DNA from 3 places in the Mesorhizobium sp. P3_B5 genome. Region 1 is predicted to be linked to each of the others. Evidence: predicted binding sites of a transcription regulator. Region 1 holds the regulator's gene; each other region holds the start of a gene.

Region 1 (3,276 bases):
CGCACCGCCGTCATGTCGACATCGCTCCAGATGTCGAGCGCGCCCTTCAGCGTGCGCATCGACAGCACCGGTTGCGTGCCGCACAGAAAGCGGCGGATGCCAATGCCGGCGGCATAGCCCGGCTCGAAGGCGAAGGGCCTTGCATGGCCCCACCAGCCGGTGAGCGGCTGCTGGATGTCGGCCAGATGGCGCTCGGCCGCATAGATGAAGGCAGGGGCGCCCGGGCCGCCATTCAGGTATTTGTAGGTGCAGCCGACAGCGAAGTCGGCGTTTGCCTTGTCCAGTTCGACTGGCATCGCACCGGCGGTGTGGCAGAGATCCCAGACGATCAGCGCACCGGCATCCTGAGCCTTGCGCGTCAGCGCCGGCATGTCGCGCAGCTCGCCCGACTTGTAGTTGACGTGGTTGACCAGCACCACGGAGGTGCGTTCGTCGATCAGCTCTTCGATATCAGGCGCGTCGAAACCCGAAAGGCGCAGCTGAGTGTTCTTTCGCGTCGAGACCACGCCTTCGGCCATGTAGAGGTCGGTCGGAAAACTGTCACCCTCGGCGACGATGACCGGCCGCTCCGGCCGCATGGCCATCGCGGCGTGCAGCAGCTTGTAAATGTTGACCGAGGTCGTGTCACAGACCACCGTCTGGCCGGCGGCGGCGCCGATCAGGCGCCCAAGCTGGTCACCGAGCTCGAGCGGCATGTCGAACCAGCCGGCCGTGTTCCAGGCGCGGATCAGGTCATGCGCCCATTCCTCGGTCGCCGCCTTGCGCAACTCGTCGAAAGCGGCATGCGAGGCAGCCCCCAGCGAATTGCCGTCGAGATAGATCACTCCTTGCGGCAGCACAAAGCGGTCGCGCATGGCGCGCAGCGGATCCGCGGCATCCATCGCCTCGATGGCCGCCAGATCGGGAATTCCTGTCATGGTTTGTCTGCTCCCCCAACATTCGACGCAACGCCGGAACGACGGCATCCATCGGTCACCAGCGCTTTTCCACCACCTGGCATCGCGCGGCAAGGTTCCACCGATGACAAGCTGTCCGACCAGGTGCTGAAAATCAGGAGCCAAACCTGCCCAAGGTTGGCGTTTTGACTTCGTTTCGTTCACGGTGCATTAACCAAATCGCCCCGTCGATATGGCTGCAATTGCCCGCCATCTTTGCCGACTGACGGCCGATTCCAATGCCGCCTTTTGGGAACCCAGAGGCGGCAAACGGAAGCAGAATCAAGGCGATGAGGCGCGAACCGGTGAAAGCGCGGCGGTGCCGTTGGCGCGGCGGTATCGTTTCCAGAGCCCTAACATATTCATTAAACTTTAAACGGTTGCGGAACACAACTGGAACAGATAGTGTTTGTTCTGTGTTTGTTTTTCTGATTCTGGTTCGAAATCTCTGGTTCGAAACCCTTGGGGGCCGCCATGCTGACGCGCAAGCAACATGAACTTCTGATGTTCATCCATGAGCGACTGAAGGAGAGCGGCATTCCGCCGTCGTTCGACGAGATGAAGGAAGCGCTGGACCTTGCCTCCAAGTCAGGCATTCACCGGCTGATCACGGCGCTGGAAGAACGCGGCTTCATTCGCCGGCTACCCAACCGTGCCCGCGCCCTGGAAGTGCTGCGGCTGCCGGACTCGATCGCGCCCGGCCTCAACGCAGCGCGCAAATTCTCGCCGAGCGTTATCCAGGGCAGTCTTGGACAAGGCGGCCTCGGGCGGCAAATCAAGCCAGCGCCTTCGCGCATGCCTTCGGCCGGCAATGACGACGATGTGGTCGCCGCCGTGTCGATCCCGGTGATGGGACGCATTGCCGCCGGTGTGCCGATCGACGCCATCCAGCACCAGACGCATTCGATCTCGGTGCCACCGGACATGATCATGGGCGGCGAACACTATGCACTGGAGGTGAAGGGCGATTCGATGATCGAGGCCGGCATTTTCGACGGCGACACGGTCATCATCCGCAACGCCGATACCGCCAGCCCGGGCGAGATCATCGTGGCGCTGGTCGATGACGAGGAAGCGACGCTGAAGCGGTTCCGCCGCAAGGGCGCCTCGATCGCGCTCGAGGCCGCCAATCCGGCCTATGAGACCCGCATTTTCGGCCCGGACCGGGTCAAGGTGCAAGGCAAGTTGGTCGGGCTGATCCGCCGTTACTGAGCCGGCTTGACGGCTGATTTTTCGGGCTTCTTGTAGGGCGGTAGCCCCCTCGCTTCGCGAGAGAATTTTCGTTGGACGTGCCAGGGGCGGTATGGCTTGTCGACGGCAAAGTCGATCTCTGCCGGCCTGGTCGCCGATTGCGGATCGAAGAAGATGGCTGCGCTGCCCGAACGGGCAAGTTGTCGTTTGTTGACGACAAGGACCAGCGGATCGCGGCAAGGGTCATAGGCGGTGGCGTCGTCGATGACAATCAGGGTCGCGAAAGAGCAGGCTTTCCACGCGTTCTTGCGGTCTTCGACATAGGCGACGATCGCGCCGGAGGGATGCCGTGCAAGGCACAGCCCGGCTTTGCAATAGAAGGGCGAGCCTGGCGGCAATTCGGTCGGGTCGGCAATATCGAATTGTTCGCTGCTGTTGTCGAACGTCTCGGGCTCGACGATGGTTTCGGACTTTAGGGCGCGCTTCCAGTTGTCGGTCGTGAATTCGTTCGAACGCGCCCGGTTGAGGGCCAGCTCACCGCCGCCAATCGGCAGCGCAACCAGATGGGCGTCCTCGGAAATCAGCACGTCGGGCGTGCGTGTGTCGGAAATCGTCAGCAGGCCTGCGAGTGCAAATGGCAGTGCTGCCAGCCGAAGCCATGTCGTCGCCATGGTGGCGATGATCAGCGCGATGGTCGTCAGAAACACCGATTTGAGCGAGATCAACCCGACCGCATCGATCGGCGAGCGCTCCGAAATCCATGCCGACAGGGCGATCATCGCCGTCAGCCCCTTGCCCATCAAATACAGTGGTATTCCATCGGCGCCAAACGGCATCGCAAGGGCGCTGATCACGGCCAAAAGCATGACGACGGAGACGATCGGCATGATGGCCAGATTGGCGAACAGGCTGAGCGGCGACACACGCTGGAAATGCCATATGGCGAACAGCGCGGTGGCGCTGCCGGCGATGATCGAGGTCATGGCCAGACCGCCTGTCGCCAGCAGGAATTTTCGACTGAGGAAGGCTGGCAGTGAGCGCCGAGGCGGTGGTGACGTTGCCTTGCCCTCGCGGTAGTCGGACCAACCGGCATAGGCGCCGACCAGCGCCGCGGTGGCGGCGAAGGACATCTGGAAACTCGGGCCGACGA
Region 2 (3,276 bases), on a different contig from region 1:
CGCCACGGCAGCACTCTTCTCCGCCCGGTCCGGCCGGATCAGATCGCTGGCCGAGACCGCCGGCACCTCGATGCGGAGATCGATGCGGTCGAGCAGCGGGCCGGAAATGCGCGCCTGGTAGTCGGTGCGGCAGCGCTCGCCGCGCAGGCAGCGATAGCCGGGCTCGCCGGCCATGCCGCAGCGGCACGGGTTCATCGCCGCCACCAGCTGGATGCGCGCCGGATAGGTGACGCGGTGGTTGGCGCGCGCGATCATGCAGTCGCCGGTCTCCAGCGGCTGGCGCAGCGCATCCAGCGTCTGCGGCGTGAATTCGGGAAACTCGTCGAGGAACAGCACGCCGTGATGGGCAAGCGACACTTCGCCCGGCCGCGCCCTCAAGCCGCCGCCGACCATCGCCGCCATCGAGGCCGAATGATGCGGGGCGCGGAACGGCCGCCGGTCGGTCAGCTTGCCCTCGCCGAGTTCTCCCGCCACCGAGGCGATCATCGAGACTTCGAGCAATTCCTTCGGCGCCAGTGGCGGCAGGATCGACGGCAGCCGCTGCGCCAACATCGATTTGCCTGAGCCTGGAGGGCCAACCATCAGCAGATTGTGGCCACCGGCCGCCGCCACTTCCAGCGCCCGCTTGGAGCTCTCCTGGCCCTTGATGTCGGAGAGGTCGGGCAGGTCGCGCGCCGAGGCGTGGATGCCGGCCTCCGGCCGCGACAGCACCTGCGTGCCGCGAAAATGGTTGGCAATCGCAATCAGGCTGCGCGGCGCCAATATGTCGAAATCCTTGCCGGCCCAGGCCGCCTCCGGGCCGCAGCCGAACGGGCAGATCAGGCCTTTCCCCTCGGCATTGGCGCCGATCGCCGCCGGCAGCGCGCCGGCAACAGCTGCGATGGTGCCGTCGAGCGACAATTCGCCAAGCACGACATAGCCGGCCAGCATGTCGCCCGGAATGGCGCCTAGCGCCGCCATCAGGCCGAGCGCGATCGGCAGATCGTAGTGGCTGCCTTCCTTGGGCAGATCGGCCGGCGCCAGATTGACAGTGACCTTCTTCGACGGCATCGACAGGCCGGACGCATGCAGTGCGGCCTGCACCCGCTCGCGGCTTTCGGCCACCGCCTTGTCGGCCAGGCCGACGATATGCATGTTGACCTTGCCCGGCGCGATCATCACCTGGACATCGACCGGCACGGCCTCGATGCCCTGGAAAGCGACCGTGCGAACCCGCGCCACCATCTTTGCTCTGCCCCCGGATCTGACTCGCTCTAAGCCAGTGCAATCAGGCCGTGAGCGACGTCAGACAAGACAAGCACAGATTTCTGAATTGATCAAGAACATTACAGGAACATAGGCAGTGCGCAGAACTCCATAGAACTGTCTCCGTCCAAGCCAGAATTAACCACATGGAGAAAGGCGAAGGGGTTTGTCACCGATCCGGCGCGCATACCATGTTATGTTGGAATCGGGGGACATCCGTAGCGCGTCCAGGCGCAAAGGCGAGGAAGACAAGGATGCCGACCTTAAGCAATGGCAGTGAACTCACCGTATGGAAAGAACCCGACAATCCCAATCCAAGCCCTGACGCGGTCCTTTTCAGCATTGCGGAAACCGACGGCGATGTCATCGGACCGATAGGGGCAAAGCCGGATTTCCCGTTCGGTGGGATCGATCTGGCTTCGGTCGATGTCTTCGAAGGCTTCTTTACCATCACCAGCTTCACCCATGAGGGCAGGACCGAGACCTGGACGACGGTGGAAACGCAGGTCTTCGACAATGAAGGCAATTTCATCCGCACCGTGTCCGACCAGGCGGCCTTCCTGTCGGCCCGGATCGTCTCGGTCAACGCCGCCAGCCCAGACACCCTCACGGTGACATGGATCGGGGCGAACGACTATTTCGGCGGCGAAAACACGCAGTACGGCCTGCATCAGATCATCCTGGAAGACGGTACGCTTCAGCCCGACACCTTCGTCAATCATGCGCCCACGGCCGCCAATCTGAATGTGTCGGTTTCGCAGGGGCAATTTCTCGACGACGTCAAATTCAGCGTGGCCGATGCCGACTACGATCTCTTGAGCTTTGTCGTCCTGGACGGACCGGATCACGGCAGTTTTGAGCAGAGCACGCGTTTCGACGGCAACTACTACCCGTTTCACCAAGGCCACGTCGGCACCAGCCTGCATTATCACACAGACTTTCTGAGCGGAAATTTGTTCGACTACACGCCCGAGGCCGGCTTCGTCGGCACCGACAGCTTTACGGTCTACGCCACGGACGGCCAGGGCAACAGCAATGTGGCGACGATCACGATCACGGTCACACCACCGGCCGAATCCATCACGCTGACCGACGCCACGAACATCGTGAGCTATGGAAACTACGATCGTGCGGTGATCCTCGACGGGCTGGGTGGTGGCGACCGCATCACCGGCACCTCGTTCAACGATACACTCGACGGTGGTGCCGGCCACGACCAGCTGTTCGGCGGTGCCGGCGCCGACACGATCATCGGCGGCGCGGGGACCGACTGGCTGAAGGGCGACGCCGGCAATGACGAGATCAGCGGCGGTGCGGGCACCGACGGCATTCGCGGTGACGCGGGCGACGATTTCCTCGATGGCGGCGCCGGCTCCGACGACCTGCGGGGCGGCGCTGGCGACGACATCCTCAATGGCGGTGTCGGCCGCGACCGGCTGGCCGGCGACGCCGGCAGGGATGTCTTCGTGTTCGACGCGCTTGGACCGGCGAATTACGACAGCATCGCCGACTTCAATGCGCAAGATGATGTGTTCCGGCTGGACAGCTCCGTATTCGTCGGGCTGTCGGCCGGCCCGCTTTTCGGCGCGGTCTTCGCGATCGGCAAGACGGCCATCGATGACAGCGACCACATCATTTACGACGACGCGACAGGCGATCTGCTGTTCGACGTGGACGGGGCGGGCGGCGCGGCGGCCGTCAAGTTCGCCGCCGTAAGTCCGGGCACATGGCTTACCGCGGACGATTTCTTCGTGATCTAGACGCTGTGGGGCGGCAATGCAGCGCCCTGCGCCGGCTATTCTCCGGCAGCTTAAGCGCCGCCTAATGTATGGAAACGCGCGGCGTCCGTTTGAAGAACCAACCGTGATTTCACAAAAGGCGGCTACGCCTTTTGGTGGCCGATCTACCACAATCGCCTAGCGCCCTCGCGCCTCGAAGGCTGCGCGCCGAACTGAGGTGTCAGACGCAAGGGGTAGGCGTCATTATTGTAGCAGTCGCTGATGTATTGGCTCCGAACGTGATATGAATCCG
Region 3 (3,276 bases), on a different contig from region 1:
CGGCAGAATGGTCGAGCGGCTGCACCTGGCGCAGGCCGAAAAACTGCTGGCGAAGGCAGCCGCCATCGGGGCATGATGGCGGCCGATGCTCGCGGGCTACGGATTATTTACGACAGGAATTGAACCATGAAACTCTACCGCTTTCTGTCCGCTCCGGACGACGCCACCTTCTGCCACAAGGTGACGGCGGCGCTGAACAAGGGCTGGCACCTGTTCGGCTCGCCAACCTATGCCTACGACAAGAAGGCAAAAACCATGCGCTGTGGCCAGGCCGTGGTGAAGGACATCGAAGGCCAGGAATACGGGCCGGACACCAAGCTTAGCGATTGGTAGTTTTGCCAAGCTCCGATCCTTCGTCATCCTAGAGCGAAGCAAGGAGCGAAGCGACGCGGCGCAGACCCTAGGATCCATGCCGTGACAGTGGTCGTAGGATGCAGCGGATCAGAATGGCGCTTGTACACGCACCGACGCTCGCTGCCCTGAGACCATGACCGGCTACGTCTATATGACCGCGAGTCAGAAACGCGGCACGATCTATATCGGTGTGACCAACGATCTTGGCCGCCGCATTGCCAATGGAAGATCGATCTGATCGAGACGCGAGTGGTTCGAGCTCTTTCGTGGAACCGGGTGGTAGACGCTCGGTTTCTTGCACCACCGGAGCACTGCAAGGCTGTCACGGCATGGATCCTTGGGTCTGCGCCGCGTCGCTTCGCTCCTTGCTTCGCCGTAGGATGACGAAGCGTGGGGGTTACTCGGCCGCCTCTTCGATCTTCTCCATATCATCATCCGACAGCCCGAAATGGTGGCCGATCTCGTGGATCAGCACATGGGTGACGATGTCGCCCAGCGTCTCTTCGTTCTCGGACCAGTAGTCGAGGATGGCGCGGCGGTAGAGCGTGATGCGGTTCGGCCCCTCGCCGGTCTGCGGGTTCCAGCGCTCGGCGATGCCGCGTCCCTCGAACAGGCCGAGCAGGTCGAACGGCGTCTCCAGCGACAGATCGTCCATGATCTCGTCGGTCGGAAACTCGGCGATCTGGATGACGATCTCGCCAGTCAGCTTGCGAAAATCGTCCGGCAGATGCGCATACGCCTCCAGCGCCAGGAACTCCATTTCCTCGATCGAGGGCGAGAGTTCGTCGTGCCAGGTGCGGGTCTTGTAGATGCGGGCCATGCTTTGTCCTTTGATCCCGGCATATAGGCTTTCCCTCAGGAATCGGCAAATGACGCGGCGGCGGCCCCAACGCAACGACTTCAAACGATCAGTGGTCGATGTCGGCCCCGCCCCTCATTGCCCTGCCGGGCATTTCTCCCCGTGAACGGGGAGAAAGAAGCCGGCCGCAATGCTGGCGCCCGTCTGCAACGTTGGTGATTGGCGAAATGGTCGACGGCAGCGTCCTTCTCCCCGTTTACGGGGAGAAGATGGCGGCAGCCAGATGAGGGGCAGCGCCAACGCCCGGAAAGGATGACAGGGCGCTTCAAGCAATTGCTCTGCTGCGTTCTCGCGGGCAGGAATAAATTCCCCATGACTCCGCTTGACTCTTCCGGCCCCCTCTGGAATCTATAGGAACATAACAGGAACAATTGTGAGTGGAAGCTGACCGTCATGGCGATGACCGCCGTGGCGCGGGAGACTGTTTTTGCCCTGCGCCGCCAGATCGCGAAGATCGAGGGAACGCTGCCCGAGCGCCTGGAGGCGCCGGCTGGCCCGTCGCTTGACGCCCCCAATGTCACCTCCAACACCGATGTGACGATCGTCCGCCGCGGCATCGCCGTGGCCTCGCCGGAGGCATTTCTGCGCACCGGCGCCGAGCGTCTCGACCGCGCTTTGAGCGGCGGCCTGCCGAAAGCGGCACTCAGCGAAATCCATGGCACCGAGACCCGCGATGCCGGGGCCGTCGCCGGCTTTGCGCTGTCGCTGATCAGCCTGATCCTCAGGCAAGGCCCGCGCCTGCCCGTGCTGTGGATCGGCACCACGGAGATTTTTCGCGAGGCCGGCTTTCCCTATGCCAAGGGGCTGCACGGCTTTTTCGGCATCGCGCCGGAACAATTGCTGTTTTCGCAGGCGCCAAGACTTGTCGACGCGCTGTGGGTCGCCGAGGAGGCCGCCCGCATGACGGCGCTGGCCGCCGTCATTCTCGAGATACGCGGCAGTCCGCAGCGGCTCGATCTCACCGCGACGCGGCGGCTGCACGCGCGGGCGCAGAGCGCCGGCCGGCCGGTGTTCCTGCTGCGGCAGGCCGGCGAGGCAGAGCCGACGGCCGCACAAGTGCGCCTCATTGTGTCGTCGGCGCCGTCGGCACCGCGCAGCACCATCGCCGGGCCGCTGGCCGGTTCGATCGGCCGCCCCGCCTTCACCATCAGCATCGGCAAGAGCCGCACGGCTCTGCCTGGACAATTCACACTGGAGTGGAACCCCGATGAACACGCTTTTGAGGAAAGACGGCCCCGGGGAGAACGGGCAACGGATACTGTCGCTGTGGTTTCCGCATCTGGCCGCCGAGAGGATATTGCGGCAGCGTCTGGGTCGGTCCTGGCGTTCCCGGCCGTCGGATCATCTGCCACTGGTGGTCAGCCATCGCGACCGCAACGCCCAGCGCATCTCAGCCCTCGACGAGCGGGCTGAAGCGCTGCACCTGAAGCGCGGCATGGGCATCGCCGATGCGCGCGCCATGCATCCGTCGATCGACATCGTCGAAGCCGATCCGGAGGCCGACCGCCGCCTGCTCGAAGGCCTCGCCGACTGGTGCGACCGCTACACCCCGCTGGTGGCGCTGGACGGTGCCGACGGCCTGTTTCTCGACGTCACCGGCTGCACCCATCTGTTCGGCGGCGAACGCGCCATGCTCGACGACATCCTGTCGCGCTTCTTCCATCAGGGCTTTGATGTTCGCGCCGGCCTTGCCGCCACGCCGGGCGCCGCCTGGGCGGCGGCGCGGTTTTCCGGTGACCTTATCGTCGCGTCAGGCGAGGAGGACGCACTGCTCGCCCCACTGCCATTGGCGGTGTTGCGCATCGACCCCGACATCCGCGCCAGCCTGGAAAGCGTCGGCCTGCGCACCGCCGGCGCCGTCATGGCGGCACCGCGCGCGCCGCTTGCCCGCCGCTTCGGCGCAACCCTGCTGTTGCGCCTCGACCAGGCGCTCGGTCGCCTCGACGAGGCCGTGTCGCCGCGCCTGCCGGTCGCGCCGCTTTCGGTCGAGCGCCACCTCGCCGAGCCCGTCATGCTGACCGACGAGATCGAGCGGCTGGTGCGACTGCTGGCGACGACCTTGA

What was found. The regulator LexA, encoded in region 1, represses DNA repair genes until DNA is damaged. The targets are predictions, from matches to a motif close to TGTTCNNNNTGTGTTCNG.
Region 2: the regulator LexA is predicted to act here: its motif matches at 1,319-1,336, upstream of AC1DVW_RS28010 (YifB family Mg chelatase-like AAA ATPase).
Region 3: the regulator LexA is predicted to act here: its motif matches at 1,566-1,583, upstream of AC1DVW_RS28415 (ImuA family protein).

What each region holds. Positions count from the first base shown of each region.
Region 1 covers NZ_JBFUGR010000005.1:432,867-436,142, reverse strand. The annotation lists gene kynU (kynureninase) at 1-917, opposite strand, end outside; gene lexA (transcriptional repressor LexA) at 1,410-2,147, shown strand; gene AC1DVW_RS16360 (ComEC/Rec2 family competence protein) at 2,141-3,276, opposite strand, start outside.
Region 2 covers NZ_JBFUGR010000021.1:12,969-16,244, reverse strand. The annotation lists gene AC1DVW_RS28010 (YifB family Mg chelatase-like AAA ATPase) at 1-1,224, opposite strand, end outside; gene AC1DVW_RS28005 (Ig-like domain-containing protein) at 1,500-3,005, shown strand.
Region 3 covers NZ_JBFUGR010000023.1:2,025-5,300, forward strand. The annotation lists gene AC1DVW_RS28395 (HpcH/HpaI aldolase/citrate lyase family protein) at 1-76, shown strand, start outside; gene AC1DVW_RS28400 (DUF1737 domain-containing protein) at 127-333, shown strand; partial or broken gene AC1DVW_RS28405 (GIY-YIG nuclease family protein) at 488-571, shown strand; gene AC1DVW_RS28410 (metallopeptidase family protein) at 752-1,174, opposite strand; gene AC1DVW_RS28415 (ImuA family protein) at 1,607-2,626, shown strand; gene AC1DVW_RS28420 (DUF6504 family protein) at 2,568-3,276, shown strand, end outside.